DNA from 3 places in the Streptomyces sp. NPDC005752 genome. Region 1 is predicted to be linked to each of the others. Evidence: riboswitches for the same ligand, from Rfam matches in the RefSeq annotation. Region 1 holds a riboswitch; each other region holds the start of a gene.

What was found. Region 1 has a riboswitch for cyclic di-AMP ahead of ABZ441_RS25570 (M23 family metallopeptidase). Riboswitches for the same ligand answer to the same signal wherever they lie in the genome.
Positions count from the first base shown of each region.
Region 2: it holds a riboswitch for cyclic di-AMP, as region 1 does, so the genes downstream of both, ABZ441_RS10845 (transglycosylase family protein) here and ABZ441_RS25570 (M23 family metallopeptidase) in region 1, are expected to answer to the same signal.
Region 3: it holds a riboswitch for cyclic di-AMP, as region 1 does, so the genes downstream of both, ABZ441_RS13375 (C40 family peptidase) here and ABZ441_RS25570 (M23 family metallopeptidase) in region 1, are expected to answer to the same signal.

Region 1 is NZ_JBEXYB010000033.1:63,253-72,840, forward strand. It holds gene ABZ441_RS25545 (citrate synthase/methylcitrate synthase) at 1-1,054, shown strand, start outside; gene ABZ441_RS25550 (GTP-binding protein) at 1,076-2,158, shown strand; gene ABZ441_RS25555 (DNA topoisomerase IV subunit A) at 2,187-4,637, opposite strand; gene ABZ441_RS25560 (pitrilysin family protein) at 4,885-6,237, shown strand; gene ABZ441_RS25565 (pitrilysin family protein) at 6,264-7,646, shown strand; cyclic di-AMP (ydaO/yuaA leader) riboswitch at 7,840-8,007, shown strand; gene ABZ441_RS25570 (M23 family metallopeptidase) at 8,021-8,812, shown strand; gene ABZ441_RS25575 (GntR family transcriptional regulator) at 9,038-9,588, shown strand, end outside.
Region 2 is NZ_JBEXYB010000010.1:76,893-86,480, reverse strand. It holds gene ABZ441_RS10880 (N-6 DNA methylase) at 1-684, shown strand, start outside; gene ABZ441_RS10875 (hypothetical protein) at 782-1,432, shown strand; gene ABZ441_RS10870 (serine/threonine-protein kinase) at 1,429-2,985, shown strand; gene ABZ441_RS10865 (SurA N-terminal domain-containing protein) at 3,157-3,813, shown strand; gene ABZ441_RS10860 (nucleoside triphosphate pyrophosphohydrolase) at 3,844-4,830, shown strand; gene ABZ441_RS10855 (cytochrome P450) at 4,827-6,122, shown strand; gene ABZ441_RS10850 (transglycosylase family protein) at 6,228-7,202, shown strand; cyclic di-AMP (ydaO/yuaA leader) riboswitch at 7,494-7,665, shown strand; gene ABZ441_RS10845 (transglycosylase family protein) at 7,666-8,358, shown strand; gene eno (phosphopyruvate hydratase) at 8,673-9,588, shown strand, end outside.
Region 3 is NZ_JBEXYB010000013.1:34,628-44,215, forward strand. It holds gene ABZ441_RS13365 (ATP-dependent Clp protease proteolytic subunit) at 1-162, shown strand, start outside; gene ABZ441_RS13370 (hypothetical protein) at 170-478, shown strand; cyclic di-AMP (ydaO/yuaA leader) riboswitch at 819-1,015, shown strand; gene ABZ441_RS13375 (C40 family peptidase) at 1,019-1,489, shown strand; gene ABZ441_RS13380 (LysE family translocator) at 1,508-2,152, opposite strand; gene ABZ441_RS13385 (LysR family transcriptional regulator) at 2,225-3,139, shown strand; gene ABZ441_RS13390 (ATP-binding protein) at 3,176-3,607, opposite strand; gene ABZ441_RS13395 (DUF397 domain-containing protein) at 3,713-3,973, shown strand; gene ABZ441_RS13400 (8-amino-7-oxononanoate synthase) at 3,966-5,114, opposite strand; gene bioB (biotin synthase BioB) at 5,259-6,422, shown strand; gene ABZ441_RS13410 (adenosylmethionine--8-amino-7-oxononanoate transaminase) at 6,415-7,719, shown strand; gene bioD (dethiobiotin synthase) at 7,721-8,410, shown strand; gene ABZ441_RS13420 (class I SAM-dependent methyltransferase) at 8,490-9,185, shown strand; gene ABZ441_RS13425 (hypothetical protein) at 9,196-9,567, opposite strand; gene ABZ441_RS13430 (hypothetical protein) at 9,564-9,588, opposite strand, start outside.

The DNA.
Region 1 (9,588 bases):
CCACTACCGGCAGTACTCGGCGATCGAGCTGGCGCAGCGCCGCAGCTTCGAGGACGTCTGGTACCTGATGTTCCACGGCGAGCTGCCCGGACGGGCGGAGAGCACCGCCTTCGCCGCGTGCACCGCCGGGCTGCGCCGGTTGCCCCCTGAGGTGCGGGAGGCGCTACCCGCCATCGCCCGCGCCGGTGCGGTCTCGGGCCCGCTCGCGGGACTGCGTACCGCGCTCTCGCTGCTGGGGGCATCGGCGGGGTTCCGCCCCGTGTACGACATCGGCGCCGACCGCCGCAGACAGGACGCGCTCGCCGTGTGCGCCGCCGTCCCCACCGTGCTGACCTCCCTGTACCGACTGGGCCAGGGGCTGGAGCCGGTGGAACCGCGTGACGACCTCCCGTTCGCCGCGAACTACCTCCACATGCTCACCGGTGAGGAGCCGGACACCGCACGGACGGCGGCCGTCGAGCGGTACCTCGTCTCCACCGTCGACCACGGCTTCAACGCCTCCACCTTCACGGCCCGGGTGATCGCCTCCACCGGTGCCGATGTCGCCGCCTGTCTCGTCGGAGCCGTCGGCGCGCTCTCCGGTCCGCTGCACGGCGGCGCGCCCAGCCGGGCGCTGGACACCCTGGACGCCATCGGCACTCCGGACCGGATCGACGGCTGGATCCGGCAGCGTGTGCTCGCGGGAGAACGGATCATGGGATTCGGGCACCCCGTCTACCGCACGGAGGACCCGCGGTCACGCATGCTCCGCTCGGTCGCGCAGAGCTTCGGCGGTCCGCTCGTCGACCTCGCCGTGGAGGTGGAGCGCCGGGTCGAGGCGATCCTCGCCGAGCTCAAGCCGGGACGTGAGCTGCACACGAACGTGGAGTTCTACGCCGGTGTCGTCATGGAGCTCTGCGGGCTGCCCCGCGAGATGTTCACCCCCACCTTCTGTGCCGCGCGCATGGTCGGCTGGAGCGCCAATATCCTGGAGCAGGCGGACGACTCGAAGATCATCCGTCCGGCGGCCCGCTACGTCGGCACCCCGCCCCCGCACGCCGTGCCGCCACTCTGACCGACCCGAGGAAGGCTCCTGTTGACCCCGCCCCGCGCCCCGCAGATCCCGGTCGTCGTCCTGGCGGGGTTTCTCGGATCCGGCAAGACGACGCTGCTGAACCATCTGCTCCGCAACAGGTCGGGCAACCGGATCGGTGTCATCGTCAATGACTTCGGGTCCATCGAGATCGACGCCATGACCGTCGCCGGGCAGGTCGGGTCCACCGTCTCGCTGGGCAACGGCTGCCTGTGCTGTGCCGTCGACGCGAGCGAGCTCGACACCTACCTGGAGACGCTGACCGGGCCGGCTGCCCGGCTCGACGTGATCGTCATCGAGGCGAGCGGCCTCGCCGAGCCCCAGGAACTCGTACGGATGCTGCTGGCCAGCGACAATCCGCATATCCGGTACGGGGGACTGGTCGAGGTCGTGGACGCCGCCGAGTTCCCGGCCACGCGTGAGCGGCACCCGGAGATCGACCGTCATCTCGCGGTCGCCGACCTGATCGTGCTGAACAAGACCGACCGGGTCACGGACGCGCGACTGCGTGCCGTCAGGGAGACGGTCGGCGCGTCGGGCGGAAGGGCGGCGGTCATCTGCTCCACCTACGGGAGGATCGACCCGGAGCTGCTCTTCGACCCCGTGCTCCGTCCGGACGACGACGGCTCGTTCCGGCAGCTGACGTTCGAGGACCTGCTGCCCGAGACCGACCGCACGCACGAGGACCATCTGCACGCGGCGTACGAGAGTGTGTCCTTCACCTCCGACGTGCCGCTCGGTCCACGCCGCTTCATGGCGTTCCTCGACTCCAGGCCCGCGGGCCTCTACCGGATCAAGGGGTTCGCCGACTTCGGTGCGGGTGACCCCGGCAACCGGTACGCGCTGCACGCCGTCGGCGGGTTCCTGCGTTTCGTGCCGCGGCGCTGGGCCCGCGACGAGCCCCGGTTGACCCAGCTGGTGCTGATCGGCTCCGGCATCGACGCCGAGGCGCTGCGCAAGGGCCTGGAGGACTGCCAGGACGCTCGGCGGCCGGCCGCGGACGACCAGGACGCCACCGAGCGGCTGGAGCGTGCCATGTGGGGCGTCCTGCGCTACGTGCGACAGCCGGACGACGCCGGGGCCTGAGGTCCCCGGGGGCCGCCCGGCCGGTGTCCTACAGCGGCCCGGCGATCACCGCGACCGGACTCGTCAGCGGTGTGCCCGAACCGTCACGGCGTGGATCGGGGGCGGGCAGCTCGGCCGGTGCGCCGTTCTTCTGCGCCGCCCGTGCGGGGGTTTCGCCCGCCCAGCCGAAGACCAGGACGTCCTCCCCCTTCAGGAAGCGCTGGCAGCGAACGCCGCCGGTCGCCCTGCCCTTGCGCGGGTACTGGTCGAACGGGGTCAGCTTCCAGGTCAGCTCGGAGTCGTCCAGGGTGCCGTGCGACCCGGCCACGGTGAACACCGCGGCGTCCGCCGAGGGGTCCACCGCGGCGAACGAGAGCACGGTGGCACCCGCCGCGAGCTTGACGCCCGCCATGCCGCCCGCGGCGCGTCCCTGCGGACGTACCGACGCGGCCGGATAGCGAAGCAACTGCGCGTCGGACGTGATGAAGACCATGTCCTCCTCGCCGGTACGCAGCTGGGTGGCGCCGACGACCCGGTCGCCGTCCTTCAGCGAGATGACCTCCAACTCGTCCTTGTTGGGCGGGTAGTCGGGCACCACACGTTTCACGACCCCCTGCAGGGTGCCGATGGCCAGGCCCGGCGACTCCTCGTCCAGGGTGGTGAGGCAGACGAGTTCCTCGTCCGGCTCCAGGCTGAGAAACTCCGAGATCTGGGCCCCGCCGGAGAGGTTCGGAGCCGCATGGGTGTCCGGCAGCTGCGGCAGGTCGATCACCGAGAGCCGGAGCAGCCGCCCGGTGGACGTCACCGCGCCCACGTCACCGCGTGCCGTGGCGGCGACCGCGGAGACGATCGCGTCGTGCTTCGTGCGCTTGGCGTCCTCGGTCTGCGTGAGCGGCTCGGCGTTGGCCGTGCGGGCCAGGAGGCCGGTCGAGGAGAGCAGCACCTGGCACGGGTCGTCGGCGACCTCCAGCGGCACCGAGGCGATCTGCGAACCCGCCGACTCCAGCAGTACCGTGCGCCGGTCGGTGCCGAACTTCTTCGCCACCGCCGCCAGTTCGGACGAGACCAGCTTGCGCAGTTCCGCGTCCGAGTCCAGGATCGCCGTCAGCTCGGCGATCTCCTCGTTGAGCTTGTCGCGCTCGCTCTCCAGCTCGATCCTGTCGAAGCGCGTGAGCCTGCGCAGCGGGGTGTCCAGGATGTACTGGGTCTGGATCTCGCTCAGCGAGAAGCGCTCCATCAGGCGCTCCTTCGCCTGCGAGGAGTTGTCGCTGTCCCGGATGAGCCGGATGACCTCGTCGATGTCGAGCAGCGCCACGAGGAGGCCCTCGACCAGGTGCAGCCGGTTGCGGCGCTTGGTCCTGCGGAACTCGCTGCGCCGGCGCACCACGTCGAAGCGGTGGTCGAGGTAGACCTCCAGGAGCTCCTTGAGCCCCAGTGTGAGCGGCTGCCCGTCGACCAGTGCCACGTTGTTGATGCCGAAGGACTCCTCCATCGGCGTCAGCTTGTAGAGCTGTTCCAGCACGGCCTCCGGCACGAAGCCGTTCTTGACCTCGATGACCAGCCGCAGGCCGTGGGCCCGGTCGGTGAGGTCCTTGACGTCCGCGATGCCCTGGAGCTTCTTCGAGCCGACGAGGTCCTTGATCTTGGCGATCACCTTCTCCGGTCCGACGGTGAAGGGCAGTTCGGTGACGACGAGACCCTTCCGGCGGGCCGTGACGTTCTCTATGGCGACCGTGGCGCGGATCTTGAACGTGCCGCGCCCGGCGGCGTAGGCGTCCTTGATGCCGCCGAGGCCGACGATCCTGCCACCGGTGGGCAGGTCGGGCCCGGGGACGAAGCGCATCAGCGTCTCGAGGTCGGCGCCGGGGTGCCGGATGAGGTGGCGGGCGGCGGCGACGACCTCGCCGAGGTTGTGCGGGGGCATGTTGGTCGCCATGCCGACCGCGATCCCGGACGCGCCGTTGACCAGGAGGTTCGGGTACGCCGCCGGGAGGACGACCGGCTCCTGCTCCTGGCCGTCGTAGTTCGACTGGAAGTCGACGGTGTCCTCGTCGATCGACTCCGTCATGAGTGACGTGGCGTCGGCCATCCGGCACTCGGTGTACCGCATGGCGGCCGGCGGGTCGTCGTTGCCCAGGGAACCGAAGTTGCCGTGCCCGTCGACGAGGGGCAGGCGCATCGAGAACGGTTGTGCCATGCGCACCAGTGCGTCATAGATCGACGCGTCACCGTGCGGGTGCAGTTTGCCCATCACTTCGCCGACGACCCGCGCGCACTTCACGTACCCGCGGTCGGGGCGCAGACCCATCTCGTTCATCTGGGACACGATGCGGCGGTGCACGGGCTTCATGCCGTCGCGGGCGTCGGGCAGAGCCCTGGAGTAGATCACCGAGTACGCGTACTCGAGGAAGGAGCCCTGCATTTCGTCGACGACGTCGATGTCGAGGATCTTCTCCTCGAAGTCGTCCGGCGGCGGGGTTTTCGTGCTGCGGCGGGCCATCGCGGCTGCGACTCCTTCACAAGATTCTGTCGGACAACCTCAGGTTCTGACGCCGACCATTGTGGACCGCCGTACTGACAACGCCGACCTCGACCCGTCCGAAGTGGTCCACAGGGCCTCCGCGGAACCCCTGTTTACGGCAGCATCTACGACAACATTCACCCGGCGGGAACTTCGCCAGGTGCCCGTGCGCTTGCCTAGAGTGGCAGGTCCGGCAGGAAATCCTGTACCGATCGAAGGGACGTACATGCCCATGGGTCACACGGCCACAGCCCAGGCCGGCTCCGGCGGCTTGACGGCGACCGAGCACCGTCTGGCCAACGGCCTGCGCGTGGTGCTCTCCGAGGACCACCTGACCCCCGTCGCCGCGGTCTGCCTCTGGTACGACGTCGGCTCCCGCCACGAGGTCAAGGGGCGTACGGGCCTGGCTCACCTCTTCGAGCACCTGATGTTCCAGGGCTCGGGCCAGGTCAAGGGGAACGGACACTTCGAGCTGGTGCAAGGGGCCGGTGGTTCCCTGAACGGCACGACCAGCTTCGAACGCACCAACTACTTCGAGACGATGCCCACGCACCAGCTGGAGCTGGCCCTGTGGCTCGAGGCCGACCGGATGGGCTCGCTGCTCGCCGCGCTCGACGAGGAGTCCATGGAGAACCAGCGGGACGTGGTGAAGAACGAGCGCCGCCAGCGCTACGACAACGTTCCTTACGGCACGGCCTTCGAGAAGCTCACCGCCCTCGCCTACCCGGAGGGCCACCCGTACCACCACACCCCGATCGGCTCGATGGCCGACCTGGACGCGGCGACCCTTCAGGACGCGCAGGCGTTCTTCCGGACGTACTACGCGCCGAACAACGCGGTGCTCTCCGTGGTGGGGGACATCGACCCGGAGCAGACGCTCGCCTGGATCGAGAAGTACTTCGGTTCCATCCCCTCCCACGACGGCAAGCAGCCCCCGCGCGACGGCACGCTGCCCGGGACCATCGGCGAACAGCTGCGCGAAGTGGTCCAGGAGGAGGTGCCCGCGCGTGCCCTGATGGCCGCCTACCGGCTGCCGCACGACGGGACGCGCGAGTGCGACGCCGCGGACCTCGCGCTGACGGTGCTCGGCGGCGGCGAGTCGTCCCGCCTCCACAACCGCCTGGTCCGGCGTGACCGCACGGCGGTGGCGGCGGGATTCGGGCTGCTCAGGCTGGCCGGCGCGCCCTCGCTGGGCTGGCTGGACGTCAAGACGTCCGGTGGCGTCGAGGTGCCGCAGATCGAGGCCGCCGTCGACGAGGAGCTCGCCCGGTTCGCCGAGGAGGGCCCCACGCCGGAGGAAATGGAACGCGCCCAGGCACAGTTGGAGCGCGAGTGGCTGGACCGTCTCGGTACGGTCGCGGGCCGCGCGGACGAACTGTGCCGGTACGCCGTCCTGTTCGGCGACCCGCAGCTCGCCCTGACCGCGGTGGGCCGCGTCCTGGACGTGACGGCCGACGAGGTCAAGGCCGCCGCCCGGGCGCACCTGCGCCCCGACAACCGTGCCGTCCTGGTCTACGAGCCGGTCGAACCGGCCGATGAGGCCGACGGCACCGACGCGCACGAGGGGGCCGACAAGTGACCGACGCCGCCGTGACTGGAGTAGCGATGGAGTACCACCCGCAGCCGACCGCCGGCGAGGCCAGGCCCTGGGCCTTTCCCGCGCCCGAGCGTGGCGCCCTGCCCAACGGGCTGACCGTGCTGCGCTGCCACCGCCCCGGCCAGCAGGTCGTCGCCGTGGAGATCTTCCTCGACGCACCCCTGGACGCCGAGCCCGAGGGCCTGGACGGCGTGGCCACGATCATGGCGCGCGCCCTGTCCGAGGGCACGGACAAGCGCTCCGCGGAGGAGTTCGCCGCCGAGCTGGAGCGGTGCGGCGCCACCCTGGACGCCCATGCGGACCATCCGGGGCTGCGCGTCTCCCTGGAGGTCCCGGTCTCCCGGCTCGCCAAGGCCCTCGGCCTGGTCGCCGAGGCGCTGCGCGCGCCTGCCTTCGCGGAGAGCGAGGTCGAGCGCCTCGTGGGCAACCGGCTCGACGAGATCCCGCACGAGCAGGCCAACCCTGCCCGGCGGGCAGCCAAGCAGCTCTCCAAGGAGCTCTTCCCCGCCACGGCGAGGATGTCGCGTCCGCGCCTGGGCACCGAGGAGACGGTCCGGCGGATCGACGCCGCCGCCGTCCGCGCCTTCTACGACGCCCATGTCCGCCCGTCCACCGCGACGGCGGTCGTCGTCGGGGACCTCACCGAGGTGGACCTGGACGCACTGCTCGCCGACACCGTCGGGGACTGGTCGGGCAATGCCGGACAGTCCCGGCCCGTGCCTCCGATCACCGCGGACGACACCGGCCGTGTCGTCATCGTGGACCGTCCCGGAGCCGTGCAGACGCAGCTGCTGATCGGCCGGATCGGAGCGGACCGGCACGACAGCGTGTGGCCCGCCCAGGTCCTCGGCACGTACTGCCTGGGCGGCACCCTCACCTCCCGGCTGGACCGTGTGCTGCGTGAGGAGAAGGGCTACACCTACGGTGTCCGGGCCTTCGGACAGGTGCTGCGCTCGACGGCCCCCGGATCGGCCTCGGGGGCGACGGGCGCCGCGATGCTCGCCATCAGCGGCTCCGTCGACACGGAGTCCACCGGCCCCGCGCTCGACGACCTGTGGAAGGTCCTGCGCACGCTGGCCGCCGAGGGGCTCACCGACGCCGAGCGCGAGACCGCCGTGCAGAACCTCGTGGGCGTCGCCCCGCTGAAGTACGAGACGGCGGCCTCCGTCGCGGGCACCCTGGCGGACCAGGTGGAGCAGCACCTCCCGGACGACTACCAGGCGCAGCTGTACGCGCGTCTGGCCGCGACCGGCACCGTCGAGGCGACCGCCGCCGTGGTCAACGCCTTCCCGGTCGACCGGCTGGTCACCGTTCTCGTCGGCGACGCCGCTCAGATCGCGGAGCCCGTCAGGGCGCTCGGCATCGGCGAGGTGTCGGTCGTCAGCGGCTGACCGAAGCAGGACATGACGGGCCCCGGCGAGAGTGCACTCTCGCCGGGGTTCGGTCTTTTGTCCGCTTTGCAAAGAAAGTTCCATTCATCCTGTGGGATGTGCGACAAAAGGCCCTTTCCGTTTGGTGCGGGAAAGTGGCCCGCTCTAGCGTCGGCCCGGCTGTCCGCCGGACGAAAGCCGCGACCGCGGCGCCGGACAGTCATCGCCGAGTCCCCGTCAGGCGCGAGCCTGGGGAGCCGGGGACCCACGAAGTCCCTGGGGTGAATCGGAACCCTGCGTCTCGCGCGAGGCGGAGGGGGCCGTAGGAGACCTTCCTGCTCCGAACCCGTCAGCTAACCCGGTAGGCGAGAAGGAAGGAAAGGAACAGCCCCTCCATGGCATTCATCCGTGCCGCCGGGAAGCACCGTGCCCCGAGCCGCCTGACGCGCAGGAGCGCCAAGGTCGCCGGCATCGCGGCCCTGGCCACCACCGGTGTCATCGGCGCCACGGCCTCCCCGGCCCTCGCCGCGGACGCCGAGGCCGTCGCCGCCGGGACCGGTCTGACCCAGACCGTCGCCCTCGACACGACCCTGGCGGCCCAGATCGAGGCTCAGGCGAAGGTCCAGCAGCGCCAGGCCGACGCGGCTGCGAAGGCCGCGGCGGAAGCGAAGGCGAAGGCCAAGGCCAAGGCGGAGGCCGAGCGCAAGGCGGAGGCCCGCGCCGAGGAGGTCCGGGAGGAGAAGGCGCGCGCCGCACGTGCCGCCGAGCGCGCCCGGCTCAACTCCTTCCACCTCCCGGTCGCCGGCTCTCACGTGACCACCTCCTACAAGTCCGGCGGAGCGCTCTGGTCCTCCGGGAGCCACTCGGGCGTGGACTTCCAGGCGGCGTCCGGCACCTCCGTCGTCGCGGTCGGCGCCGGCACGGTCGTCGAGGCCGGCTGGGGCGGCGCGTACGGCAACAACATCGTGCTCAGGATGAAGGACGGCACGTACACCCAGTACGGCCACCTCTCCTCGATCGGTGTCTCCGTCGGCCAGAGCGTCGGCTCCGGCGAGCAGATAGGCGTCTCCGGCTCGACCGGCAACTCCACCGGTCCGCATCTGCACTTCGAGGCCCGGACCACACCCGAGTACGGCTCGGACATGGACCCCGTCGCCTACCTCCGTGCGCACGGCGTCCAGGTCTGACCCCACACGCGCGACACCGCTCCGACGAAGGCCCCGGCTCCGCGTGCCGGGGCCTTCGCCGTGTCCCGGGGGATACGCCCGCCGAAGCCCTCGCGGAAGTGGCCCCCGGCCAAAAGATATCCATGGATTCCACCCCGCCATCGGAAATTCCGGCCGATTGCAATAGAGTCACAGAACAGGCGTCGATCGGCCGCGTTTCGCGGGGATTAAGGCGGAGGTTCGGACATGCGCATTCCCGCGCATTCGGTATGCACGGCAATCCGTGACGACATCGTCTCGGGTGTCTTCGAGCGCGGCAGCCGCCTCACCGAAGAGGTGCTCGCGCGGCGCTACGGCGTATCCCGCGTCCCCGTGCGCGAGGCGCTGCGCACCCTGGAGTCCGAGGGGTTCGTCGTCACCCGCCGGCACGCCGGTGCCTGCGTCGCGGAGCCCACGGAACAGGAGGCCGCCGACCTCCTGGAGGTGCGGATGCTCCTGGAGCCACTCGGGGCGGCACGAGCGGCGCAGCGCCGTACGGAGGCGCACCTGAAGGTGCTCCGCGGCCTGGTCAGGCTGGGGCAGGACCGGGCGCGCCGGGATGAGGGGGAAGACCTGCGCTCCTTGGGCGGCTGGTTCCACGAAACGCTGGCCCAGGCCTCGGGCAGCCCAGCGCTGATCTCGCTGCTCACCCAGCTCCGTCACAAGATCACCTGGATGTACGCCGTGGAGCAGCCGGTCCGCCCCGCGGATTCATGGGCCGAGTACGGGGCTCTGGTCGACGCCGTGGCGCGCCGTGA
Region 2 (9,588 bases), on a different contig from region 1:
CCGGCCGCGGGTGGCGGCGCGGCCGAACTGGTCCGCGTACGGGAGCGGCTGGACGACACCCTGAAGCTGACCGCCCGGCTCACGCCACCGCCCGCGGTGGCCCGTGAACCGGTCAGACGGCCCTTCACCACGGTCGGTGAACTCGCGCGTGCCGGTGCCCTTCACCTGCGGACCGGCTCCGGGGCCGGCGACGGCACGGTACCGGTCCTCACCGAACACGACGTGCTCGCCGGTACGGCCCCCAGCGGTACGCCCAACGCACCGGCCGCGTCCCCCGAGGGCGAACCGCTCCTCCTGGAGGCAGGCGACGTCATCGTGCCCGTGGTCGGCGGCGGTTCGGTCGCCAGGGTCGTCGACGACGCCACCGCCGGTGCCGCCCTCGGCCGCAACCTCCAGCTGCTGCGCCCCGATCCGGCGGCCCTGGACCCCTGGTTCCTCGCCGGATTCCTGCGCGGCACCGCCAACAACCGGCAGGCCAGCAGCTACGCCTCCACCGCGGCACGCCTCGACGCCCGACGCCTCCAGGTGCCGCGTCTGCCGTTGGCCGAACAGCGGCGATACGGCGAGCAGTTCAGCGCCCTCGCCGCGTTCGAGGACGCACTGCGCTCGGCGGGACGGCTCGGCGGGCAGCTGGTGCAGGGGATGTACGACGGACTCACGGACGGGTCGGTCGCTCCGGAGTGATGTGAAGCACAACGGTTGTGCACAACCTGGAGCCGGTTGTCCGTGTCGGTGTATACGCTCACTGCACACGTCCGATCCACGCCTCCGGGAGCAGCACATGCACGGCTACGGCTATCCGCCGGAGCAGCAGCGGCCGACACGTCGTCCGTCCTCGTCCACGCTCGTCACGCTGCGCGTGGTCTTCGTGGCGCTCACCCTGCTGAGCTGTGGATTCCTCGCCTGGGCGGCCATGCTGCGACTGGCGATCGTCACCCGCAAGCAGCGCGACTGGTGGCTGTTCGGCCTCGTGCTGGCACTGAACGCCGGACTGGTCGCCTACCTCGGCTCGCTGCCACCGGAGGACGAGGTGATGACGGACGGGCAGGCGATCATCATGCTGTCCTGGATGCTGGTCGTCTTCGTCGGCACGGTCACCTACTACCTGTACACGGAGATACGGCACTTCGGCCCGTACGGCGTTGTGCAGGGGAGTTCCTACGCGGGGCCGTACGCCGGCCCGTACGCAGGGCAGCACCCGGCGGCGTTCCCGTCCCCCGGGTACGCCTCGAGCCGGACCGAGCCCCCGGCCCCTGGGTCCTACGGCTACCCGCCCGCCCCGCAGCGGAGTCCCGCTGACACACCACCGCCGTCCTCCGCACCGACCCCTGCCGTGCCGGCCGCTCCTGCCGCCCCCCAGCGCCTCGACCAGGTGCGTGCCGAGCTCGACGAGCTGAGCGACTACCTCCGCAAGGAGGGGGACAGCAGGTGAACGGGCGTGTCATCGCCGGTCGTTACGAGCTGGCGACGATTCTCGGCCAGGGAGGCATGGGCCAGGTCTGGACGGCGTACGACCAGCGCCTCGACCGCAGGGTCGCGGTGAAACTCCTGCGCCCCGACCGGGTCGCAGGCCCTTCGGACAGTGCGGCCGCGGACGATCTGCGCCGCAGGTTCGTCCGTGAGTGCCGGGTCACCGCACAGGTCGACCACCCGGGCCTGGTCACCGTGCACGACGCGGGGAGCGACGGCGACGACCTCTATCTCGTCATGCAGTACGTCGAGGGCGCCGACCTCGCCGACCACCTCGCCGAGCACGACCCCTATCCGTGGCCCTGGGCCGTGGCGATCGCCGCCCAGCTGTGCGCGGTGCTCTCCGCGGTCCACGCCGTGCCGATCGTCCACCGCGACCTCAAGCCGCGCAACGCGATGGTGAAACCCGACGGCACCCTCACCGTGCTCGACCTCGGCATCGCCTCCGTCATGGACACCGACACCACCCGCCTGACGCACACGGGGTCACCCATCGGTTCGCCGGCCTACATGGCTCCCGAGCAGGCGATGGGCGGTGCCGTCGGCCCCTACACCGACCTGTACGCCCTCGGTGTCCTGCTGCACGAACTGCTCAGCGGGAACGTGCCGTTCGCCGGGTCCACCGCCCTGGGCGTCCTGCACCGCCACCTCTACGAGCCGCCCCTCCCGGTCCGTCATCTCAGGCCCGAGGTCCCCGAGGCGCTCGAAGCACTCGTCCTGCGGCTGCTCTCCAAGGATCCGCAGGACCGCCCCGCCTCCGCCCAGGAGGTCTACGAGTCGCTGCGGCCCCTGCTGCCCGCCGGCGGCACACCGTCCGGGCCCCTCGACCCGACCCGCCCCTTCCTCCGCCCGCACGCGCCCTGGCCCGACCGGGCGACCGTCCCGGCGTCGGCGCCCGTCCCGGCCCAGCAGGCACCCGCACCGCCCCAGGAGCCGCCGTCCCGGCCGGACGTCGCGCAGGCCGTCGACGACGTGAAGCGGCTGCTCGGCGAGGGCCGTATCACCCAGGCCGTCGACATCCTCGGGGGAATCCTGCCCGCCGCAGCCCAGGAGCACGGCGAACACTCACCGGTGGTACGGATCCTGCGCAAGCAGTACGCGGCCACGCTGATGGACGACGGCCAGTACCGCCGCGCGCTCCCCGAGCTCCGCCGCCTCGCCGACGACCGCGCGGCGGCAGCCGGCCCCGCGGACTCCCAGACCCTGCAGTTCCGTTACGACGCCGCGCTGTGCCTGGAGCAGCTCGGCGAGGCGGCCGCCGCGCTCGCCGAGTACCGCGCCGTCCTCCCCTACTACGACAACGGCTACGCGACCTCCGTCGGCCCCGGCCGGGCCTTCGACATCCGCCACCGGATCGGCCACCTCCTGCTGGGCGTGGGCGACCACACGGCGGGCCGCGCACAGCTGCAGGCCCTTCTCCACGACACGGAGCGCACCTACGGTCCGCACCACCCGCTCCCCGTCGAGCTCCGCCGTCAGCTGACCCACCACCAGGACGTACGCGGCTCGATGTGAGGCCGGGCACGGCCGAAATGGGCGAGCCGGAAGGGATTTCGTCCCGCACCCCACACTGACCCGTCCGGAAATCGTTGGTCGAAGCAGTGGCCCGAATCACGTCCACTGCCTAACATCGATCACCGCAAGGCTTTGTGCACTGATGCACAAACTCTCCCCGGGAGGCTCCCTTTGCACCGCCGTCGTCGCACCGCGCTCGCCCTTTCCGCCGCAACGCTCGTCGTGGCGCCGCTCCTGTCCGCCTGTGGCAGCGAGGCCCATCCCGGTGCCGCGGCCGTGGTCGGCGGCGACAGGATCGACGTGGCCACGGTCCAGGCGGAGGCGGCCGACGTACGCACTGCGCAGCAGGAGTCGGAACAGTCCGAGGAACTGGTGGCGAAGTCGGGCCAGCTGAACCGGGTCAAGCTGTCCGGCCTGATCTTCGGGCGGGTCCTGGACCGGGCCGCGAAGGACGCCGGGGTGAGCGTCAGCCGCAAGGAGGTCCAGCAGATCCGCAGTGACGCCGCCGCGCAGTCCGGCGGCGACGAGGGGGTGCGGACGCTGATGCTGGAGCAGCGCTGGGTGGCGCCCGGCCAGATCGAGGCGAGCCTGCGCCAGGAGGTACAGCTCCAGAAGCTGGCCCGGGCGCTCGGCGCCGACCTGCAGAGCCCCGCCGGGGTGAAGGCCGTGGGGCAGTCCCTCACCGAGGCGTCGAAGGCGCTCCACATCGACGTCAACCCCCGCTACGGCAGCTGGGACAACCAGAAGGTCCAGCTCAGCACGTACAAGGCCCCGTGGATCACCCAGGTCACCCCCGTGCAGGGCCAGGACCCCGAGGCAGGCGCCTGACCCGGCCCGCCCACGGGTAGGTTCGGGGGTGTGAACGCTGAAGACCCCGGCCGTATCGTCCTGCTCACCGCCAGCCACCGCGTCGCCCCCGGTCTGCTGTCCTGGCCCGCGTGGCAGACGCTGCACGCCGCCGACCGGGTGCTGTGCGCCGAGCGGGACCACCCGCAGCTGCCCTATCTGAGGGAGGCGGGGGTCGCCGTCGACCACACCGCGCCCTCGGCCGAGGAACTGGTGGACGACTGCGCGGGCGGCCGCACCGTGGTGGTGCTGGTGGGCGGCGAGGGCAACCAGCCGCTCACCGACGGGCTGGCCAGGCTCGGCGGTTCGGGCCGGGTGCAGATGCCGGACCTGGAGCTGCTGCCCGGTTCGTACGACCTGCCCGGCGCCCGGCTCCTCGACCTGGTCCAGGTGATGGACCGGATCCGGCTCGAATGCCCGTGGACCTCGCAGAAGACTCACAGGGGCCTCGCGAAGTACGCCATCGAGGAGGCGTACGAACTGGTCGAGGCCATCGAGGACGGCGACCGCGGGGAACTGCGCGAGGAGCTCGGCGACGTCCTGCTCCAGGTCGTCTTCCACGCGCGCATCGCGCAGGAGGACCAGGAGGAGCCGTTCGGCATCGACGACGTGGCGGCCACGATCGTCGAGAAGCTGATCCACCGGCATCCGCACGTGTTCGGCGACGAGACCGCCGAGACCCCGGAGGACGTCCACGCGCACTGGCTGCGGACGAAGGCGATCGAGAAGCAGCGCGCATCGGTCACCGACGGCGTGCCGCTCGGGCAGCCCGGCCTGGCGCTGGCGGCCAAGCTCGGCAGCAGGGTCCGCGCCGCGGGTCTCGACGCCGCGCTCCCCGAGGGCGACGGGGTGGGGTACCGCCTGCTCGCCCTCGCCGTACGGGCCGAACAGGACGGCACCGATCCGGAGGCCGCCCTGCGGGCCGCCGCCCGCGCCTACCGGGACGCGATCCGGGCGGCGGAGGGGCTCGGTACCACTCCGGATAGCGTCGAGGAGTGAACGACAGCCCCGACACGCCCTCCGCGCCCGACGCAGCGCCCGAACTCTTCACCTGGGAGTTCGCCACCGACCCCTACCCGGCCTACGCGTGGCTCCGCGAGCACAGTCCGGTGCACCGCACGGCGCTGCCCAGCGGCGTCGAGGCCTGGCTGGTGACCCGGTACGCCGATGCCAGACAGGCACTCGCGGACACCCGGCTCTCCAAGAACCCCGCCCACCACGCGGGGTCCGCGAACGCCAAGGGCCGGACCGGCATTCCGGGTGAGCGCCAGGCGGAACTGATGACGCATCTGCTGAACATCGACCCACCGGACCACACCCGGCTGCGCCGGCTCGTGTCCAAGGCGTTCACCCCGCGCCGGGTCGCGGAGTTCGCGCCGCGCGTGCAGGAACTCACGGACCGCCTCATCGACAATTTCATCGAGGAGGGGAAGGCGGACCTCATCCACGACTTCGCCTTCCCGCTCCCCATCTACGCGATCTGTGACCTGCTGGGTGTTCCGCGCGAGGACCAGGACGACTTCCGCGACTGGGCGGGCATGATGATCCGGCACGGCGGGGGGCCGCGCGGCGGGGTCGCCAGGTCGGTGAAGAAGATGCGCGGCTATCTCGCCGAACTCATCCACCGCAAGAGGGAGAATCCCGGCGACGACCTGATCTCGGGACTGATCCGGGCGAGCGACCACGGCGAGCACCTCAGCGAGAACGAGGCCGCGGCCATGGCCTTCATCCTCCTGTTCGCCGGTTTCGAGACGACAGTGAATCTCATCGGCAACGGCACCTACGCCCTGCTGCGCAACCCGCCCCAGCGCGAACGCCTGGAGCGCTCCCTGGCGGCGGGGGAGACCGAACTGCTCGCGACGGGCATCGAGGAACTGCTGCGCTACGACGGCCCGGTGGAGCTGGCGACCTGGCGTTACGCGACCGAGCCCGTGTCCCTGGGAGGGCAGGACATCGCGGTGGGGGATCCCGTACTCGTGGTGCTGGCCGCCGCCGATCGTGATCCGGACAGATTCCAGGATGCGGACACCCTGGATCTCGCCAGGAGTGACAACCAGCACCTGGGCTACGGCCACGGCATCCACTACTGCGTGGGGGCGCCGCTGGCCCGGCTGGAGGGCCGGGTGGCGCTGGCGACACTGCTGCGGCGCCTCCCCGACCTGCGGCTTGCTGCGGAACCTGCCGATTTGCGATGGCGCGGCGGGCTCATCATGCGTGGACTGCGGACGCTTCCGGTGGAGTTCGGTCCGGGTCAGCCGGACGAAAAAGGTGACAGCCTGTCAACTCTGTGACTTTCGCGTGATCTCCGCTGCATCGACTTGTGACACACGTTCGAGTAGGGCTAGGTTCACCGTTCGACTCACCCGTCACATGTCAGTCACACGGAAGGCAATCCCATGGGCTCCGCGAACGGCAGACACCGTCGCCCTCGTCAGGCACCCGCCATCGTCGTCGCCGCAGGCGTCACGGGGTCGGCCATCGCCATCCCGCTGCTCGGTGCGGGCGGCGCGCAGGCCACAGAGGCCACGACCTGGGACCGGGTCGCCGAATGCGAGAGCGGTGGCATGTGGAGTGCCGACCTCGGCAACGGCTACTACGGTGGCCTGCAGTTCTCGCAGGAGACGTGGTCGTCCTACGGCGGTACCGCGTACGCGTCCCGCGCGGACCTCGCCAGCCGCTCGCAGCAGATAACGGTCGCGGAGAAGGTACTGGACGACAAGGGGCCGCAGGCGTGGCCCAGTTGCGCGGTGATCTCCGGGCTCGCCCTGGACGGGGCGCTGCCGGGTGTCGACCCGGGCGGCGAGACGTCCGCCGAGCCGTCCGAGGACGCGACTCCGTCCGAGACCCCCTCGTCCGACGCTTCGGACCCGGCGGACGCGACGGACGGAGCGGACGACCCGGACGCGGAGGACAAGGCGGACGGGAAGGCGTCCGGCGAGGCGGCGGACAAGGCGGACGAGTCCGGGAAGACCTCCGCAACCCCGTCCGCCACGCCTTCCCCGGAAGCCTCCGAGACGTCCGGCGCCTCGAAGGGTGACAAGGCGAAGGGCGGGAAGCACCGTGGCATCCCGGCCCCGGAGGCGAGTGCCGGGACGGACCTGGAGGACGGGCGCGAGTCCGGCCGGCACGCGTCGCGCGGCGACTCCGAGGCGCGCCAGGGAGCCGAGGGGACATACACCGTCCGCACGGGTGACAACCTCTGGGCGATCGCGGACTCGCAGGAGCTCACCGGCGGCTGGACCGCGCTCTACGAGGCCAACAAGGGTGAGCTGGGCTCCGACCCGGACCTGATCCTTCCCGGCCAGAGCCTGGACCTCGACCTCGGGGCGGATGCCCCCGCCGCCCAGGCGGAGACCACCGTCGCCAACTGATCAAAAGCGGGAAAACACCCCGAATGCAGGGGTAGTTCAGAGACCTATGTCCACTTATGCGTAAGTGAGACATGGGTCTCTTTGCTTCAACTGGTGCGCCTGGTCCGTCCGATCCGTCCATATTGGCTCCGACCTGCGAAAACGCACACCACCCCTGGACCGTTACGGGGCTGATCGGCCGTTATGTCCATCTTTGAATGTGGGGGTTGCGTGTGTTTACGGTCGGAGCCGCTCGCACCGCGGGCACCTTCGACCGTCACGCCGAATCCTGCCGTCGGACGAAGGGGACCGACGCGTAAAGCGCCGTAGGCAGGAGCGGGGGACCCAGGTAAGCGCCGGACCCGGTCGTCGTGAGACGGGCGAAGGTACGGCTAGGGGTGAAGACGTCCGCGGGAGCGGGCGTCCGGGCAACTCACAGGCCCGAACCCGACAGCTCACCTCGTAGGCGTCGGTGAGGAGAACCATGCTGCTTTCCAGCAAGGGCAAGCACCGCCGCCCGTCCAAGGCCGTCCGCATCGCGACCCTGGCCGGCGTCACCGGTGCCGCCGTGGCCGTACCGCTCATGGGAGCGACCGGCGCCTCGGCCGCCTCCGTCGAGACCTGGGACGCCGTCGCCCAGTGCGAGTCCGGTGGCAACTGGTCCATCAACACCGGCAACGGCTACTACGGCGGCCTGCAGTTCTCGCAGTCCAGCTGGGCAGCCGCCGGCGGCACGCAGTACGCCGCCCGCGCCGACCTGGCCAGCAAGGACCAGCAGATAGCCGCCGCCGAGAAGCTCCTCGACCTGCAGGGCCCGGGTGCCTGGGCCTGCGCCGGTGCCGGCGGCCTGACGAACGACGGTGTGGACCCGGGCGTCGACACCGGCTCGGAGAAGAACGGCGACACGGCCCCGCAGGCCGCGCCGGAGCGCAAGGCCGAGCAGCCCACCACGCGCAGCGAGAAGCGCACCGCTCCCAAGGAGACGGTCACCACCCCGACCGGCGGCAAGGTCGAGAAGGGTGACGGCGAGTACAAGGTCAAGACCGGCGACACCCTCAGCAAGATCGCCGACGCGAAGAAGGTCAAGGGCGGCTGGGAGAAGCTGTTCGACCTGAACGACGACATCGTCGACGACGCCGACCTGATCTTCCCGGGTCAGCAGCTCCACCTGAAGTAGTCCGGGGTCGTTCTTCCTCCTCCCGCCCCGGAGGCCCGGCCCGGCGTGCTGACCCCCCGCACGCCGGGCCGGTGCCGCGTCCGGACCCCGCGGTCGGGTGTGCGGCGGGCTCGCCGGTAAGGGTGAGTGTTCAACTGTTGTAGTTACTCGCCAGTAAGATTCTGCGGCTTTGTCCGTTATGCGGGCCCTTGGGTTCTTTTTCGTCCCAGGTGACGGGCGGACGGCCGACGCAGCGGGCCGGGCCGGTTAGGCTCGTGGCGCAAGGCCACAGTGACCCTGCAGAACCAGTGTCAGATCCCAGAAGGAGATGCCTCGTGCCGTCCATCGACGTCGTCGTAGCCAGGGAAATCCTCGACTCCCGGGGCAACCCCACGGTCGAGGTCGAGGTTGGCCTCGACGACGGCAGCACGGGACGTGCTGCTGTTCCGTCCGGCGCCTCCACCGGTGCGTTCGAGGCCATCGAGCTTCGCGACGGTGACCCCAACCGCTACCAGGGCAAGGGCGTCGAGAAGGCCGTCCTCGCCGTGATCGAGCAGATCGGCCCGGAGCTCGTCGGCTACGACGCCACCGAGCAGCGCCTCATCGACCAGGCGATGTTCGACCTGGACGCGACCGAGAACAAGGGCTCCCTCGGCGCCAACGCCATCCTCGGCGTCTCGCTGGCCGTGGCGCACGCCGCGTCCGAGGCCTCCGACCTCCCGCTGTTCCGCTACCTCGGCGGCCCGAACGCGCACCTGCTGCCCGTTCCGATGATGAACATCCTGAACGGCGGCTCGCACGCCGACTCCAACGTGGACATCCAGGAGTTCATGATCGCGCCGATCGGCGCCGAGTCCTTCTCCGAGGCCCTGCGCTGGGGTGCGGAGATCTACCACACGCTGAAGAAGGTCCTGAAGACCAAGGGCCTGTCCACCGGTCTCGGTGACGAGGGCGGCTTCGCCCCCAACCTCGAGTCCAACCGCGCCGCCCTCGACCTCATCCTCGAGGCCGTCAAGGAGGCCGGTTACGTCCCGGGCCGCGACATCGCGCTCGCCCTCGACGTCGCCGCGTCCGAGTTCTACAAGGACGGCGTCTACGAGTTCGAGGGCAAGTCCCGCTCGGCCGCCGAGATGACCGAGTACTACGAGGAGCTCGTCTCCGCGTACCCGCTGGTCTCCATCGAGGACCCGCTGTACGAGGACGACTGGGCCGGCTGGAAGGTCATCACCGACAAGCTCGGCTCCAAGGTGC
Region 3 (9,588 bases), on a different contig from region 1:
ACGGCCATGCTGGCCCGCCACACGGGTCGTTCCGCGGGCCGGATCAGTGCCGACATCGAACGGGACACCATCCTCGACGCCCCGGCCGCGCTGGCGTTCGGGCTGGTGGACCACGTAGTGGAGAACCGCACGCAGTCCCAGCCGCCGCATCCCGCGAGGTGAACGCCCGATGCTCCCACCCCAGTTCCCGCCGCTTCCCGCGCTGACGCGCGCCGAGGCCGAGTTCATCGACTGCTACCTGGAAGTGATCGACCAGCTCGGCCGCATCAACCCGGCACGCGGCAGTGACACGTACGGAGCGCTCCGGGCCGCTCAGGCTCTCGCCTCCCGGGCCACCGCCCTTCGCGACTCACTCGCGTTGATGCACGAACGGGGTGAATCGCAGATCCACGCGGGCACTCTGGCCAGGGCGCTGCGGCTGCTGGACGGGGAGCGCCGAGCAGGGCGGGTCTCCGTACCTCCCCCGCCGTCGAGTTGAGCTCCTGCACGCCCGACCCGCCTGCGGTGTCGGCTTTGCGGCGCCGTCCTACGACACGCCCGACCGGCCGACGAGTTTCACTCGCTCGATCGGCGTAGGTGATCCCCCGCACGAGGGACCAGCCAACTTGCGCACCAAGCACGGACGCTGAGCGGAATGGTTCGTTCCGCCGCTGGTCCACGGCTGGTCCGGTGTGGCCGTGGCGGCTCCGGGCCGACCGCGTCCACCCGATCGGATCAGCCGTGACGACTCTCACATATCGCCACTTCAGCCAGGAAATCCGGCAGTGCGTGCGTAAAGATCCCTGGGACGACAAGCCCCCGCCACCGCGGCGGGGCGGTCCGGGCGGACGCCGAGTCCTGCCGCCGTCCGGATGCCTGGTCGACAGGAGTGGATCGGCAGGAGTGGAGGACCCGAGCACAACGGGCCGGCCGGAGTTCCGGACGGCCCTCGGGGTGAAGCCGCATCACGCGGCCGGGCAACTTCGCCAGCCCGAACCCGACAGGTCATCCTTCACAGGCGGCTGACGAAGGGTTGCGCATGACTGCGCAGGTTCATGTCCCGTCTCTGTTCGCCCGGGTCGGTACGGCCTCGGTCCTGACATTCGCCGTGGGCACCACCATGCTGGCCCCAGGTCTCGTGAACGACGCCGAGGCCGCCGCCCATTCGACGAAGGCACTCAAGATCGCCGCCTCGAAGAAGGGTGCGCCTTACAGATGGGGCGCCACGGGCCCCAACCGGTTCGACTGCTCCGGGCTCACGCTCTACTCGTTCAAGAAGGCCGGCAAGAAACTTCCTCGAACGGCGCAGCAGCAGTACAACAAGACCCGCCATATCTCCAGGTCGCAGCGGAAACGCGGCGACCTGGTCTTTTTCCATGCGGGCCGCGGTGTGTACCACGTCGGGATCTACGCAGGCAGCGGGAAGATCTGGCACTCGCCGAAGGCCGGCGCCGTGGTCCGGCTGGAGAAGATCTGGTCCGGCAACGTCTGGTACGGGAGGGTGCGCTGACACGCCTTTCGCCCTGGTTCAGTGCAGCAGGGGCCCCGTCACCAGTACGAGCCCCAACGCGGTGAGTGCCGTGCCGCTGCCGCCCTCGATCACCCGGGCGGTACGCGGCCGGCGCAGCCACCGGCCCAGCCGGTCCACCAGCAGGGCCACCGCCGGGAACCAGACGAGCGCGAGCAGGACGATCACCGAGGCGAGCAGCAACGTCCTGGGCAGCGGTGGCCGGCCGTCGGGGACGAACTGCGGCAGCAGGCTGAGGAAGAGCACGGGCGCTTTCGGGTTGAGCGCGTTCGTCAGGAAGCCCTGGCGCAACGAGCGCCCCGGCCCCGACGGCGTCGCCATTAGCTCGGCCCCCTCCCCGGCATCCGCTCCGGTGGCAGCCCGCCGCCTCATCGCACGCAGACCGCTGAGGCCGAGGTAGAGGACGTACGCGCCGCCGAGCAACTGGACGGTGCGGAAGAGGACGGGCATCGTCACGAGCACGGCGGCGAGTCCGGCGGCGGCCAGCGCGGTGTGCACCAGCAGGCCGCCGGCCACTCCCACCGCGGTGGCCAGCCCGGACGTCCGGGATGCGAGCGCGTTGCGTACGACCACCGTGAAGTCGGCGCCCGGCAGAGCGACCATTCCCGCCGCCACGGCGACGAAAGCGAGCAGTTGTGCGTCCATGGATCCACCATGGACGCTCCATGCCTTTAGCATGTACTTGCAATGTCCTGGGTCTGCCAAAAGGAACGCTTAATGTACGACCCTACGCGGCTGGCTGCCCTGGTGGCGGTGTCCGAGGCCGGCTCGATCACCCGGGCGGCAGCGCGGCTGGGTTACACCGCGCCCGCGCTCTCGCAACAGCTCGCGAAGCTCGAGCGGGAGGCGGGAGCCGCCCTCCTCGTCCGTCACCACCGCGGAGCGCGGCTGACGGCCGCAGGTGAGCTGCTGGCGGGGCGCGCCAGACGCGTGCTGGACGAGATGGACCAGGCACGGCACGAGCTGGCCCGGCTCACAGGGTTGTCGGGCGGCCGTCTGCGGGTCGGCACATTCGTGACGGCCGGGGTCCATCTGCTGCCGCCGGTGCTCACCGCGTTCCGTCGCGCGCACCCCGACGTGGAGCTGGCCGTCACGGACTACGAGCCGCCCGCCGGGGTCGCCGCGGTGGCGGCGGGCGACGTCGACCTGGCGCTCACCCACGCGTACGAACCCGCCGCCGCCGATCCCCTGCCTGCGGGACTCTCGGACGAACCGCTGCTGGTCGAGGAGCTGGTACTGGTCACCGCGCGCGGCCAGATGCTGTCCGACGGCAGCGGCCCCCTCCCCGTGGCCGAACTCGCGGGCCGTCCGCTGATCAGCAGTGCGCCCGAGCATCCGCCGCGGCGCGGGGTGGAGCGTGCGCTGGCCGAGGCCGGGGCCACCCCTGCCGTGGTGTGCGAGTCACCCGGCTACGCCCTGGTGTGCGCTCTGGTCAGTGCCGGCCTAGGGGTGGCAGTGGTACCGGAGATGGTCGCCGCGATGTCCCCCGCGCCCCTCGCCGTCCGGCGCCTGGAACCCGCCGCGTTCCGCAGGACGATCTCCGTGGTGCACCGGGGGGACGGGAACACCGCGGCGGCGACGACACTGATGGCGCTGTTGCGGAGTGGCTTCGGCCGGGTCTCCGGCGCTTAGGAGCTGCGCGCCCGGCCCCGCTCGCGCGGCTCGGCGTCAGGCCGGCGCGGGAACCTGCCAGGGCAGGGCGATCGACACGGTCTTGCCCCCGTCCGGGGTGGGGCTGACGCTCAGGCGGCCGCCGCGCTCCCTCGCCAGGGCCCGGATGATCACCAGCCCGCGGCCGTTGTCCTGCCGGACTGCGGCGGGAAGCCGTTGGGGCCGGCGGGGGTGACTGTCCGTCACCCCGAGGTAGAACTCCGCATCCCGGTCGAGCCGGAGGTCCACGGTGAAGGTGGGCGACTGCCCGAAGGTGTGCTGGACGGCGTTCGTGGCGAGTTCGGAGACGATCAGCCGGATGGCGTCGGCGGTGTCGCCGTCCTCGGCCAGGCCCCATTCCGTGAGCACCCGGGCCACGTATCTGCGGGCCGCGGAGACCGAGGCCGGATCGCTCGCCAGAGTGACGGTTGCTTCCTGCTGGTCTGCCATGGCGACGCGTCCCTTTCCCACCTGACCGGCCCGCGGCCGGCCTGGATCGTGCTTCGCGCCAGACTGCCACCGATGCCGCCCTCCGTGACGGCGATCCGCCAAGATATGCATATATCTGTCGCCCATTGCGGTGAACCGCGCCACCTGAGCCGTGTCCGGGCGCCCCACAGGCCCCTTTCCGGGCCGGACCCCCGCGCGGGTCCGAGCCGCAGCACGGGGATGAACAACTGCGTGGAAACCGCGCCACTCGGCCGTGACCGGCTCGCCGTACGCGACTCCAAGGACGCGGACCTTCCGCCTCTGCGCTTCTCGGCCACGGCCTGGACGTCCTTCGTCGCCGGACTGGGCGGCGGCCCCGTCAGCTGACGGGCCGGGGCGCCGTCGCGAGGACAGTGTCCACGGCCTTCTCGATCTGACTTTGCGTCAGGTCGGCCCGGGCGGTCAGCCTCAGCCTGGAGATCCCGTCAGGAACCGACGGCGGCCGGAAACACCCCACCACGAGACCCGCCGAGCGGCAGTCGGCCGCCCAGCGGACCGCCGACTCCGCCGAGGGGGCGCGGACCGACACGACGGCGGCGTCGGGGTACACGGCGGTGAGTCCGGCCGCCGACAGCCTGCGGTGCAGTTCGACAGCGACGGCCACGGCCCTCGACGCGCGTTCGGGTTCGCGGCGCAGCAGGCGAAGCGCCCCCAGAGCCGCCCCGACAGCCGCGGGCGCGAGGCCGGTGTCGAAGATGAACGTACGGGCCGTGTTGACCAGATGCCGGATGACCGGGGCGGGCCCGAGCACCGCTCCTCCCTGGCTCCCGAGCGACTTCGAAAGGGTGAGCGTGGCCACGACCCCTTCACCGCCGGCGAGTCCTGCGGCCGCGAGTGCGCCGCGCCCGCCTTCACCGAGGACGCCCAGTCCGTGCGCGTCGTCCACGACGAGGGCGGCGCCCGCGTCGCGGCAGACGTCGGCGAGCCCGGCCAGCGGGGCCGCGTCGCCGTCCACCGAGAAGACGGAGTCGGTCACGGCCAGTGCCCGTCCACGGTGCGCCTGGAGGGCCTTGCGAAAGGCGTCGGGATCAGCGTGCGGCACGACGGTGACATCGGCCCGGGAGAGCCGGCAGCCGTCGACGATCGAGGCGTGGTTGCCCGCGTCGGAGACGATCAGCGAGTCGCGCCCGGTGAGCGCCGTGAGTGCGGCGAGGTTGGCCGCGTAGCCGGAGGAGAACACCAGGGCGGCCTCGAATCCGCAGAAGGCGGCGAGTTCGCGCTCGAGCTCGGCGTGCAGCGCGGTGGATCCCGTGACGAGCCGCGATCCGGTGGCGCCCGCGCCCCACGTCCGTACCGCCTCGGCCGCGGCGGCGGTGACCTCGGGGTTACGGCTCAGACCCAGGTAGTCGTTGCTCGCGAGGTCCAGCAGTTCCGTCTCGGCGGCCCGGGGGCGCAGCGTCCGGACGAGTCCGGCGTCGGCACGGCGCCGGGCCTCGTCGTCGGTCCAGTCGAACGGGGCGTAGGACATGGGCGGGTCCCTTTTTGTAGGCAGCTCACAGACCCTAACCGGGTGCGCAACAGGCCAGGGTGTGGCAATGCACACAGCATCGGACGCCTCTATTGTCCGGTTCCTCCTTGGCCGATGGCGGTGCTGTGCGTCAGGATCAACGCCATGGACCTGCTGAACACGCTGGTGGAAAAGGGGCTGCGGCGCGAACTGCCGACCCGTGACGAAGCGCTCGCCGTGCTGGCGACCTCCGACGACGAACTGCTCGACGTGGTGGCCGCGGCCGGAAAGGTGCGCCGCCAGTGGTTCGGCCGGCGCGTCAAGCTGAACTATCTGGTGAATCTGAAGTCAGGGCTCTGCCCCGAGGACTGCTCGTACTGCTCGCAGCGGCTCGGCTCCAAGGCCGAGATCCTCAAGTACACGTGGCTGAAACCGGACGAGGCGAAGAAGGCCGCATCCGCGGGGGTGGCGGGCGGCGCCAAGCGGGTGTGTCTCGTGGCCAGCGGCCGGGGGCCCACCGACCGTGATGTCGACCGGGTGTCGCAGACGATCGAGGCGATCAAGGAGCAGCACGAGGACGTCGAGGTGTGTGCCTGTCTCGGTCTGCTCTCCGAGGGCCAGGCCGACCGTCTGCGGTCTGCGGGCGCGGACGCGTACAACCACAACCTGAACACCTCCGAAGGTACGTACGGGGACATCACGACCACCCACACGTACGCCGACAGGGTGGACACCGTGCAGCAGGCCCAGGCTGCCGGACTTTCGGCGTGCTCCGGTCTGATCGCCGGGATGGGCGAGACCGACGCCGATCTGGTGGACGTCGTCTTCTCGCTGCGTGAGCTCGATCCCGACTCCGTGCCGGTGAACTTCCTGATCCCCATGGAGGGGACCCCGCTGGCGAAGGACTGGCACCTCACTCCGCAGCGCTGCCTGCGCATCCTGGCGATGGTCAGGTTCGTGTGCCCGGACGTCGAGGTGCGGCTCGCGGGCGGCCGCGAGGTCCATCTGCGTTCGATGCAGCCGCTCGCCCTGAATCTGGTCAACTCCATCTTCCTGGGCGACTACCTGACGAGCGAGGGCCAGTCCGGACAGACCGACCTCGACATGATCGCGGACGCCGGCTTCGAGGTGGAGGGAGCGGCGACGACGACACTCCCCGAGCACCGGGCGCCTGCCGGAGACGGCTGCGGTTCGCACGAGGGCGGTTGCGCTCCGTGCGGCGGCTCGGCCGGGACCGATCCGGAGCCCTCCGAGGCCCTTGCGGCCCGCACGGACCTGGTGTCGGTCCGCCGTCGAGGCGCCGGGACGGACCTCGCTCCCAATGCCTGATCAGCTCAGCCCCGCGGAACTCCGCGCCCTGGACCGGGCCCACGTCTGGCACCCCTACGGCCCGATGCCGGGCAGGCAGGAGCCGCTGGTCGTGGAGTCCGCGTCCGGGGTGCGTATCCGGCTCGCCGAACCCGTCCACGGCCGAAGCGAGTTGGTGGACGGCATGTCGTCCTGGTGGTCGGCGGTGCACGGTTACAACCATCCGGTACTCAACGAGGCCGCCCGCGGCCAGCTGGACCGGATGAGCCATGTGATGTTCGGCGGGCTCACGCACGAGCCCGCCGTCCGGCTGGCGGCCCGGCTCGTGGAGATCACCCCGCAGCCTCTGCAGCACGTCTTCCTCGCCGACTCGGGGTCCGTCTCCGTCGAGGTCGCCGTGAAGATGTGCCTGCAGTACTGGCGTTCGGCCGGGCGGCCCGCCAAGCGCCGGCTGCTCACGTGGCGCGGTGGTTACCACGGGGACACCTGGCAGCCCATGTCGGTGTGCGACCCCGACGGCGGGATGCACGAGCTGTGGTCGGGTTCCCTCCCCCGCCAGATTTTCGCCGACGCCCCACCGGACGGCTTCGATGCCGATCCGGACGACGCCTATGTGCGGCACCTGCGTGAACTGGTGGCCGCTCACGCCGACGAACTGGCAGCGGTGATCGTGGAACCCGTGGTGCAGGGTGCGGGCGGGATGCGCTTCCACTCCCCCGCGTACCTGCGGGTGCTCCGCGAGGCGTGTGACGCGAACGACGTGCTGCTGGTGTTCGACGAGATCGCGACCGGGTTCGGCCGTACGGGACAGCTGTTCGCAGCCGGGCACGCCGGAGTGTCCCCGGATGTCATGTGTGTCGGCAAGGCGCTGACCGGCGGCTATCTGACGCTGGCGGCGACGTTGTGCACCTCCCGGGTGGCAGAGGGCATCTCGAGCGGCGACGTCCCCGTGCTGGCGCACGGGCCGACGTTCATGGGCAACCCGCTGGCGTCGGCTGTGGCCTGCGCATCCGTGGATCTGCTGCTGGGCCAGGACTGGGAACTCGAGGTGAAACGGATCGGCACGGGCCTGCGCCAGGGGCTGGCCGAGGCCGCCGAAGTCTCCGGCGTACGCGACGTCCGGGTGCTGGGCGCGATCGGGGTGGTACAGCTCGACCACGAGGTGGACATGGAGGCCGCGACACGGGCCGCGGTCCGCGAGGGCGTCTGGCTGCGCCCGTTCCGTGATCTGGTCTACACCATGCCGCCCTATGTGACCGGCGACGACGATGTGGCACGGATCTGCCGGGCTGTGTGCGCCGCGGCGAGGGAGGGCTGAGATGAAGATTCTCGTGATCACCGGTACGGGCACCGAGATCGGCAAGACGATCGTGACCGCGGCGGTGGCGGCCGCCGCCCAGGACCTGCGGGTCGCGGTCCTCAAGCCCGCGCAGACCGGCCTCGCCCCGGGCGAGCCGGGGGACGCCGCAGAGGTGGCGCGCCTTGCGGGGGCTCACGTCACCGCAGTGGAACTGGCGCGTTTCCCGGAGCCGTTGGCACCCGAGACGGCTGCTCGCCGAGCGGGCCTCCCGCCCGTCCGACCGCACGAGATCGCCGAGGCCGCCCAGAAACTGGCGACGGAGCACGACCTGGTACTGGTCGAGGGGGCGGGCGGGCTGCTCGTCCGCTACGACGGGCAGGGGTCCACGCTCGCGGACGCCGCGCGGCTGATGGCGGCACCCGTTCTCGTGGTGGCACCCGCGGGCCTGGGAACCCTCAACTCCACCGCGCTGACGACGGAGGCGCTGCGGACGCGTGGACTCACCTGCCCCGGGGTGGTGGTCGGCAGCATGCCGGCCGAGCCGGATCTGGCCTCACGGTGCAACATCGACGACCTCCCTGTCGCGGCGGGCGCCCCACTGCTCGGGGCGGTCCCGGCCGGGGCGGGAACGTTGGCGCCGGCCGACTTCCGGTCCCGGGCGGCGAGTTGGCTCTCAGCGGAACTCGGCGGGAAACGTCCCGCCGGATGAGCGGCTGAGCGGGCCCGTACGGGGGAGAATCGAAGGAGAGCCGTACCCACGTGCCCGTGCCCTCCGAGGAGGTCCGATCATGCGTCGGCGCAGCATACCCGTCCCCCGCGACGCGGTACACCATCCGGTATTCGCCCGGTTCTACGCCCGGCTGAGCGTGACCGCCGATATCAAGGGAGGCGTGGCGGACCGCCGCGACGAACTCCTCTCGGGCCTTTCCGGCCGTGTCATCGAGATCGGCGCGGGCAACGGTCTCAACTTCGCGCATTACCCGGGGGCCGTGTCCGAAGTGGTGGCCATCGAGCCCGAGCGCAGTCTGCGGCAGCTGGCGGCCGGTGCGGCGCTGCGCGCGGACGTGCCGGTCGACGTGGTGCCGGGCATGGCGGAGGCACTGCCGGTCAAGAGCGAGGCGTTCGACGCGGCCGTCGCCTCGCTGGTCCTGTGCACGGTGCGGGACCTGCCCCGGGCGCTGGCGGAGATCAAGCGTGTGCTGCGGCCGGGCGGTGAACTGCGCTTCCTCGAGCACACCCTGGCTCCGGGACGGGCGCTGGCGACGGCGCAGCGTGCGGCGGACCGCACACTCTGGCCGCTGCTGTTCGGGGGCTGTCACACGGCGCGGGACACGGTCGCGGCGATTGAGGAGGCCGGCTTCGAGCTGGGGGTGTACCGCAGGTTCCGCATCCCGGACCGGGGCGTGCAGCTGCCGACTTCCCCGTGTGTGCTCGGCGTGGCCCGCCGGTCCGGTGTGGTGGACCGCTCGGCGGAGGCCGGCTGAGGAGCTCCGATCACAGGCTCCACCGGCGCAGCTCGTCGGCGATGGCCCGGACGTCGGCCTTGCCCTCCTTCACGAGCCGGGCCAGATCGCGCACCTGCTCGGGAGAGGTGATGACCTTCAGCCCGGAGGCGACGAGGTAACCGTAGGCGACGGCGGACGCGAACATCGCGTTGGAGTGCTCGAGCGCGGGCACATGGAGCAGCAGTTGCAGCATGGCGGCTGCGCGGGAGTGCGGGTCGCTGTAGACGGGGCTGCCGAAGATCTCCGCCTCGTGCCGGCTCACAGCGGCTACGAGTGCACCCCAGTCGACGACCTGCGGGTCACCGGGTGTCTTGTGCTCGGCGACCATGAGCAGCCAGGAAAGGTCGATCTGCAGGTTCAACGGGTGCCTTTGCGCTCCGGG